DNA from 2 places in the Microbacterium profundi genome. Region 2 is predicted to be linked to the other one. Evidence: predicted binding sites of a transcription regulator. Region 2 holds the regulator's gene; the other holds the start of a gene.
The links. The regulator LexA, encoded in region 2, represses DNA repair genes until DNA is damaged. The targets are predictions, from matches to a motif close to TCGAACANNTGTTCGA.
Positions count from the first base shown of each region.

Region 1: JF52_RS0102835 (HNH endonuclease signature motif containing protein) is a predicted target of LexA. The motif match lies at 2,799-2,814, and genes of this name have one in related genera.

Region 1 is NZ_JPSY01000001.1:605,125-609,546, forward strand. Features, by position in the region: gene JF52_RS0102820 (NCS2 family permease) at 1-346, shown strand, start outside; gene sucD (succinate--CoA ligase subunit alpha) at 567-1,469, opposite strand; gene sucC (ADP-forming succinate--CoA ligase subunit beta) at 1,516-2,682, opposite strand; gene JF52_RS0102835 (HNH endonuclease signature motif containing protein) at 2,868-4,142, shown strand; gene JF52_RS0102840 (TetR/AcrR family transcriptional regulator) at 4,190-4,422, shown strand, end outside.
Region 2 is NZ_JPSY01000002.1:397,380-401,801, forward strand. Features, by position in the region: gene JF52_RS0112455 (S9 family peptidase) at 1-1,609, opposite strand, end outside; gene lexA (transcriptional repressor LexA) at 1,673-2,359, opposite strand; gene JF52_RS0112465 (LysM peptidoglycan-binding domain-containing protein) at 2,670-3,044, shown strand; gene JF52_RS0112470 (histidinol-phosphate transaminase) at 3,058-4,140, shown strand; gene hisB (imidazoleglycerol-phosphate dehydratase HisB) at 4,149-4,422, shown strand, end outside.

The sequences.
Region 1 (4,422 bases), on a different contig from region 2:
GCTGTTCCTGCTCGCCATGTTCTTCACCCCGCTCACCTCCCTGGTGCCAGGGGCTGTCGCTGCGGCCGCCCTGGTCCTGGTCGGCGCGATGATGCTCACGCAGATCAGGCACATCGACTTCGGCGACTTCCGCGTGCTGCTGCCGGTGTTCCTCACCGCGACCGTCATGCCCATGACGTACTCGATCGCCAACGGCATCGGCGCGGGCTTCGTCAGCTGGGTCGTCGTGAACGCGCTCTCCGGTAGGGCCAAGACGATCCACCCGCTGATGTGGATCGTCGCCGCAGGCTTCGTGCTGTTCTTCGCACGTGGACCTATCGAGGCGCTGTTCGGCGTCGGTATCTGACGCTTCCTGCGACGTACGGTCACGTTCTTCGGAGAATCGCGCTTGGCTCGGACGACTTCTGCCGAAGGCCTCCGAAGTTACTGCAATTCTCCGAAGTTAGCGCACCCGTCAGGACGGGCGGATGCCGTGGCATCCGCCCGCGCGGCAGTTACCCACAGCATTCACACACGCAAGAAGGCTCCAGGCCGAAACCCGGAGCCTTCTCGTTGCAGATCAGCTGTTACAGGCCTTCGACGATCGCACGCATCAGGTCAGCAGTCTCGGACGGCGTCTTGCCGACCTTGACTCCGGCGGCCTCGAGGGCCTCCTTCTTCGCCTGAGCCGTGCCCGCAGAGCCCGAGACGATGGCGCCGGCGTGGCCCATGGTCTTGCCCTCGGGCGCGGTGAAGCCCGCGACGTAGCCGACGACCGGCTTGGTGACGTGCGCCTTGATGTAGTCGGCCGCGCGCTCTTCGGCGTCGCCGCCGATCTCGCCGATCATGACGATGGCCTTGGTCTCGGGGTCGGCCTCGAACGCTGCGAGAGCGTCGATGTGCGTGGTACCGATGACCGGGTCGCCGCCGATGCCGATGGCCGTCGAGAAGCCGAGGTCGCGCAGCTCGAACATCATCTGGTAGGTCAGAGTGCCCGACTTGGAGACGAGGCCGATCGGGCCCTTGCCGGTGATGTTCGCCGGGGTGATGCCGACGAGCGCTTCACCGGGGGTGATGATGCCGGGGCAGTTCGGCCCGATGATGCGGGTCTTGTTGTCCTTGCTCTGCGCGTACGCCCACGCCTCGGCCGAGTCGCCGACGGGAACGCCCTCGGTGATGACGACCAGCAGCGGGATCTCGGCGTCGATGGCCTCGATCATGGCGTCCTTCGTGAAGGCACCGGGGACGAAGGCGATCGACACGTCGGCGCCGGTCTCCTTCATGGCCTCTGCGACGGATGCGAAGACGGGCAGTTCGACGGGATTGCCGTCCTTGTCGGTGTGCGAGACGGCGGTGCCGGCCTTGCGGGCGTTGACGCCGCCGACGACCTGGGTGCCGGCCTTGAGCATGAGGGCGGTGTGCTTGGTGCCTTCGCCGCCGGTGATGCCCTGGACGATGACCTTGGAATCCTTGTTCAGGAAGATCGACATTTCTCTAATCCTTTTCCTTAAATCCGGTATCTGAGCTTGTCGAAGATCAGGCGTTCGCCAGCTCGGCGGCCTTGTCGGCGCCCTCGTCCATGGTGGCGGCGAGGGTCACGAGCGGGTGGGCGTATTCGGCGAGGATCGCACGACCCTCTTCGACGCGGTTGCCGTCCAGGCGCACGACGAGCGGCTTGGATGCCGTGTCGCCGAGCGTCTCGAGTGCACCCTTGATGCCGTTGGCCACGGCGTCGCACGCGGTGATGCCGCCGAAGACGTTGACGAACACGCTCTTCACCTGCGGGTCGCCGAGGATGACGTCGAGGCCCGCTGCCATGACAGCTGCGGATGCTCCGCCGCCGATGTCGAGGAAGTTCGCGGGCTTCACGCCGTTGTGGTTCTCACCGGCGTAGGCGACGACGTCGAGCGTCGACATGACAAGGCCTGCGCCGTTGCCGATGATGCCGACCTCGCCGTCGAGCTTCACGTAGTTCAGACCCGACTCCTTGGCCTTGGCCTCTAGCGGGTCGGCGGCGTCCTTGTCCTCGAGCGCCTCGTGCTCGGGGTGGCGGATCTCGGAGGCGTTCTCGTCCAGCGTCACCTTGCCGTCGAGCGCGACGATGTCGCCGTCTTCGGTGCGGACCAGCGGGTTGACCTCGACGAGCGTCGCGTCCTCGCCCTTGTAGACCTCGTACAGCTTGACGAAGACGTCGGAGACCTTCTCGATGAGGTCTTCGGGGAAGTTCGCAGCGCGAGCGATCTCGACAGCCTTGTCCTTGTCGATGCCGGTCAGCGGGTTGACCTCGATGCGGGCGAGCGCCTCGGGCTTCTCGACAGCGAGCTGCTCGATCTCCATGCCGCCCTCGACGCTGCACAGCGAGAGGTACGAGCGGTTCGCGCGGTCGAGCAGAACCGAGAAGTAGTACTCCTCGGCGATGCGGGCGCCGGCAGCGACCATGACGCGCTTGACGATGTGCCCCTTGATGTCGAGGCCGAGGATCGCCTTCGCGGCTTCGTACGCCTCATCGGGGTTCTTGGCGACCTTCACGCCACCGGCCTTGCCGCGGCCACCGGTCTTGACCTGCGCCTTGACGACGACCACTCCACCGAGCTTCTCTGCTGCCGCTTTCACCTCCTCGGGGGTGTCCGCGACGATACCGGGGAGGACCGGCACTCCGTACTTCTCGAAAACGTCTCGTGCCTGGTACTCGTACAGATCCACTGTGCTTCCTTCACTGGGTCTCGGTCCGGAAAGTATCTCGATGTCGAGACATCGACCAGTCCTAAAGCCTACTACCTCCGTCTGAGCGCTCCGTCTCACCCGCTCGCCACTCGGATTCGTAGATATCTTCGTTTTTTCTATCCATAACCATTGTGCTAGTCGCATTTTTCAACTAGTCTGGATTCATGGAACCTTGGTTCGACGATGTGGATGACCGGCCGCGTGATGCCGCGTTCTTCGTGGAGTCTGCGCTGGATGATCTGCAGTGTGCGGATGTCGATCTGAATCGGTATGAGGCGCGGCGGTCGGCGAGGATTGCGGATGCTGTCGCTCTGGCGCGCCGCAATCCCGAGGTGTACGTGCGTGGGACGGATAAGGATGCGCTGGGCCAGGCGGAGCGTGCGGCGGTGTTCGATATCGCGTTGCGGTTGCGGTGCTCGGAGGAGTACGTGCGTGGGGTGCTTTTCACGGCAGAGCAGGCGATGGCGCATCTTCCGTTGCTGTGGCAGCAGGCCAGGGACGGGTTCGTGTCGATGTATCTCGTCGGTCGCACCGTCGGCGCTCTGGCACGGGTGCGGGCCGATTTCGGTGCATCGGAGGAAGAGCTCGATCTCGAGCGTGAGGCGATGCGGTTGATCGATCAGGCGGCGTCGGAGTGGGCGCTGTCGTGTCCGCCGGCGGCCTTCGCTCGCCGGTTGCGCACTCTGGTCGATCGGCTCGACCCGGTCGGCGCGGCCGAGCGTCACGGCCGGAAGGTGCGCGAGCGTCGTGTGGTCGTCCACGAGGATGAGGACGGCATGAGCTGGTTCATGGCGTACATCCCGACGATCGAGGCGATCGCCGCGAAACGCCGGTTGACGTCCGCGGCCAAGCATCTGCAGAAGCATCCGGACGAGTGCCGTACGCGTGATCAGATCCGCGCCGACCTGTGCTCCGAGTGGTTGCGCGGTATCGGTACCGACAAGGCAGTCAAGACGAAGATCTTCGTCACCATCCCCATCGAACGCGGGGCCTGCCGCGCCGCGGCGCGGCAGGCCGAGTTCGTCGGTCATGGCCCGATCGACCCGCTCACCGCGAAGCAACTGTTCCTCGATGCGAAGGCGTTCCGCCGGGTGATCATCGACCCCATCCGCAGCGTCGTGGTGGACATGGACCGCCGCTCCCGCCGCGCCACTCAAGCCCAGCGCGAATGGCTCATCCTGCAACACGGCACCTGCGCCAGAGACGGCTGCAACCGCCTCGCTCAAGACGCCGACATCGACCACAAGACCCCATGGGCGAGCGGCGGCAAGACCGACATCGACGAGCTCCGGCCGCTGTGTCCCCGCGACCACGTGCATCGACATCTCACGCGAGCGATCTACCGCAGTCGGCCGGACAATTCGGTTCAGGTCATCACACCGACCGGGCATGAAAGCAAGCCGACACCTCACGCCCCCACCACCGAACCACCGTTCTGAACCCCGCCCGCAAGCCCGACGTGCGCGCCAGCATTAGGCTTCTCGCTATGCATCAGTCCGCAGAGCCGCGCACCGGCGTCGTCGCCGCAGCGCTCGACCTGTTCCGCGCCCAGGGCTTCGACCAGACCTCGGTGGAGCAGATCGCGAAAGCGGCCGGCGTCTCCCGGTCCACCTTCTTCCGCCAGTTCGGCGGCAAGGAGGATGTCGTCTTCACCGACCACGAAGTGCTGCTGGAGGAGGTGCGGGCCTTCCTCGCCGAGGGGCACCGCGATCCATGGGA
Region 2 (4,422 bases):
GATCGATGTAGATATGCTCGGCCGCGGGCAGCGGGCCGACGAGTCCGTCGAGGTAGTACTTCTCGAAGTCGTGCGTGTCCTGGGCGAGAGCGCGCAGATCGGTGACGCCGTAGCGGCTGATGCCTGCGGCGAACACGCCGCCGCGTACGAGTGCGGCGAGCACGGTCCATCCACCTGCCGAGCCGCCCCGGATCGCGATGCGCTTCGGGTCCGCACGCCCTGAGTCCGCGAGTCCGCGCGCCGCGGCGAGCACATCATCGACCTCTGCGATGCCCCACTGGCCGTCGAGACGCTCACGATAGGCGCGGCCGTATCCGGTCGAGCCGCCGTAGTTGACGTCGAGCACGCCGATGCCGCGGCTCGTGTAGAACGCGATGGCTGCGGATGCCGCTCCCGCGACGTGCGCGGTCGGTCCTCCGTGCACGAAGACGATGTACGGCGGGAGTTCGCCCTCGGGCGTCGTGGCATCGGGGTTCGCCGGTGCGTAAGCGAAGGCATGCACCGGGCCGTTCGCGCCGTCGAGGGTGATGCGGGTGGCCGGCGGCATCCAGCGCTCGTCCACTGGCAGGCCGCCGCGTACGCGTTCGACCTCGCCGGAATCCACGTCCACGCACCAGAGGCCTGCGCTCACGCGTGCCCCGCCGCCGGAGAGCAGCACGCGAGTGCCTGACACGTCGTCGATGCTCACGTGCGCGGTGGCGGGAACATCGAGGCGCCTCTCGGAGCCGTCGCGTTCGATCAGCGCGACCTCGTCCGCACCGTTCGTGCGCACGATGACGATACGGCCGTCTGCGAGCGGCTGATACCAGCGGTTTCCGAGCACCCAGAGTCCGTAGCCGGTGTCGGAGTCGGCCGGGGCGATCGGCTCCGGTGCGCCCGCGTCGAGGCCGTGCATCTCCCGGCGATAGAGATTCCAGCGCCCGGTGGGGTCGTCCGCGTATACGAGTTCTGTGTCGCTGATCCACTCCGGCTGCAGCGCCGCGCGTGCGGGTGTGTCGGCGAAGACATCGTCGCCGACCTCCGTGACGCACAGCCTGGCCTCCTGCCACGGCATCCGTCGACCGCTCCACTCGACCCACGCGATGCGGGTCCCGTCGGGGGAGAGCGCGGGGTGTGCGAAGAAGGCGCTGCCCTGGATATGCACACGGATCGCGGCCTCGTCCGAGGTGGCGGATGCGTCGGTCGGGACCTCGACGATCGCCCGCCGGTGCGGCTCCACCGAGAGATTTTCGCGCACGGCCAGCAGGCGCCCGTCCTGTAGGCGGAGCCCGCCGTGGTTCGGTCCGGCGGGCGTCAACGGTTCGGGCTCCTCGCCTGGCAGCATCCGATACACCCGTTGATCGCCGGCATCGACGAAGTACAGGGTGCCGCCTGCGTCCGCTGTCCACGCTCCGCCGCCGTACTCGTGCACCCGCGATCGGGCGCTCCACGGCGCGGGGAGGACCACCTTCCCTGTCGAGCTGCGCACCGAGACACGGCCGCCCTCGGCCGGCACCGATTCGCCCCACCAGATTTCGTCGCCCACGAAGCGGGCGCCATCGATTCGCGGCGCTGATGATGCGATATCGGCGGCGTGGAAGGGAGAGGTCCAGGTTCCGTACGGCTGCATGCTTCGAGCCTATGCGGCTCCGATCGACCGTCGTCGTTCGGAGCCGGCAGCGCTTGCTGTCTGTCAGACCGCGCGGAGCACCGCGACGATCTTGCCGAGCACTACTGCGTCGTCACCGAGGATGGGCTCGAAGGACGAGTTGCGGGGGAGGAGCCACGTGTGTCCGTCGCGCTGGCGGAACGTCTTCACCGTCGCCTCGCCGTCGAGCATGGCCGCGACGATCTCGCCGTTCTCCGCGGTGTTCTGCGTGCGCACGACGACCCAGTCGCCGTCGCAGATGGCGGCGTCGATCATGGACTCGCCTGACACCTTGAGCATGAACAGGTCGCCCTTGCCCACGAGCTGGCGGGGAAGCGGGAAGATCTCCTCGACCTGCTGCTCGGCAGTGATCGGCACGCCGGCGGCGATCTGACCGACGAGCGGCACCATCGCCGCGTCGCCGACGGGAGTGCTGGAGTCCGCCGGGTTCTCACTACTCGTGCCTGGCAGGTCGATGAGCACCTCCATCGCGCGCGTCTTGCCCGGATCGCGGCGCAGGTAGCCGCTCAGCTCGAGCTGACCGAGCTGGTGAGTGACGCTCGAGAGCGACTTGAGCCCGACGGCGTCGCCGATCTCGCGCATGCTCGGCGGATAGCCGTGCCTGGCGATCGAAGTCTGGATGACCTCGAGGATCGCCAGCTGCTTGGGGCTGAGGTTCTTGCGCCGACGGGTGCGCGGAACCTCAGGGCCGGGTGCGGAGATGTCGCTCATGGGTGCTCCTTCGTGCGCGTTCACGGTGCCGATGTTCGCCTGCACGGACCCTCGTCTTCGAATGTCTGTGGTCCGTGATGTGGTGTGGATATCGAAACCGTATCCGAGAAACGCCTCGAAACGGAAGATCTGTTCGAGCGTGTCGGGTGATTCGAAGGACGGGTTTCGAATAAGTCTTGACAGATGTTCGAATTCGAATATACATTCGGTACGTAGCTTCGCATTCCCCGCTCCCGGCCGAGCGGCGAATGCGAACGCTACGCCAAACGGCTCAAAGCCCAGAGGCAACCAGAGGCAGAGGAGAGATCACATGAGCACCATCAGCATCACCGCACCCGCAGTCGTTCCCGTGCGCACCGCGACCGGCGCCGCGACGCGGCTGCGACTGACGACGCGCGGGCGTCGACTGCTGGTCGCTCTCGCGGCGCTCCCACTCGCGGTCGGCATCGGCTTCGCAGCCATCAGCGGTGGCTCGGCACTTGCATCGGGTGACTCGTCCACCCCGGTCAGCTTCGACACCGTGACGGTCATGCCCGGCGACACGCTCTGGGCGATCGCCGAAGATGTCGCCCCCGCCGAAGACCCTCGCACGGTCATCAGTGAGATCCAGAAGCTCAATGCTCTGAACGGTGGCTCCCTGCAGGTCGGGCAGCAGCTCGCGATCCCCGCGGAGTACGCCGACTGATCTCACCGTTAACATGGGGAGGGTGACTGCTTCACTCAGCGACTTACCCCTCCGCGACGATCTTCGCGGTCTCACCCCTTACGGCGCACCGCAGGCCCCGCTGGCCGTGGCGCTGAACGTGAACGAGAACACCCATCCCGTGCCGGATGAAGTCGCGAGCGACATCCTCGACGACATCGCCGTCGCGCTGCGCGACGTGAACCGCTACCCCGATCGCGAGTTCACGACGTTGCGGGAAGGGTTCGCCGACTACCTCGGCCATGGCGTCGACGCCTCGCAGATCTGGGCAGGCAACGGATCGAACGAGGTGCTGCAGCACATCCTGCAGGCCTTCGCAGGGCCGGGTCGCACGGTCTTCGGGTTCGCGCCCACCTACTCGATGTACCCGCTGCTGTCGCAGGGCACCGGTGCGCGCTGGGTGGCCGGCGAACGTCAGCCCGACTACACGCTCACCGCCGAGGACGCGGTGGCTCAGGTCATTGCGTCCGATCCCGACGTGATCATGCTGTGCACGCCGAACAACCCCACCGGAACGCCGCTCGGCCTCGACGTGATCGAGGCCGTCTACGACGCGGCACGTGGTGTCGTGGTCGTCGATGAGGCCTATCAGGAGTTCGCGCCTCGTGACGCGGCATCCGCTCTCACGCTTCTCGAAGGTCGCCCCCGTCTTGCCGTCTCGCGCACGATGAGCAAGGCGTTCGCGTTCGCCGGCGCACGGGTCGGGTATCTCGCCGCCGACCCGGCGTTCATCGACGCTCTTCGACTCGTCAGGCTTCCGTACCACCTCAGCGCCCTCACCCAGGCGGCGGCCGTGGCTGCGCTGCGCAATGCGCCGGCGATGCTCGGCATGGTCGACGAGATCGTCGAGCAGCGCGACCGGATCACCGCGACCCTGGAGGCGCTCGGCTACGAGCCGCACGAATCGTGGTCGAACTTCGTGCTGTTCGGGGGAGTGGCAGATCCGCAGGCGACGTTCCAGGCGCTGTACGAGCGCGGCGTGCTGGTGCGCGACGTGGGCATCGCGAACCACCTGCGGGTCACCGCCGGCACCGAGGCCGAGACCACGGCGTTCCTGGACGCGCTGGCCTCGATATGATCGGCGTCATGAGCGTTTCCCGCACCGCGACCCGAACCCGCAGCACGTCCGAGTCGACGGTCGAGCTCGAGCTGAACCTCGACGGCACGGGCGAGAGCCACATCGACACTTCGGTTCCGTTCTTCGACCACATGCTCACGGCGTTCGCGAAGCACTCGCTCACCGATCTGACCGTGCGTGCCTCCGGCGACACGAACATCGACGCGCACCACACCGTGGAAGACATCTCGATCGTGCTCGGACAGGCGATCCGTGAAGCCCTGGGTGACAAGTCCGGCATCT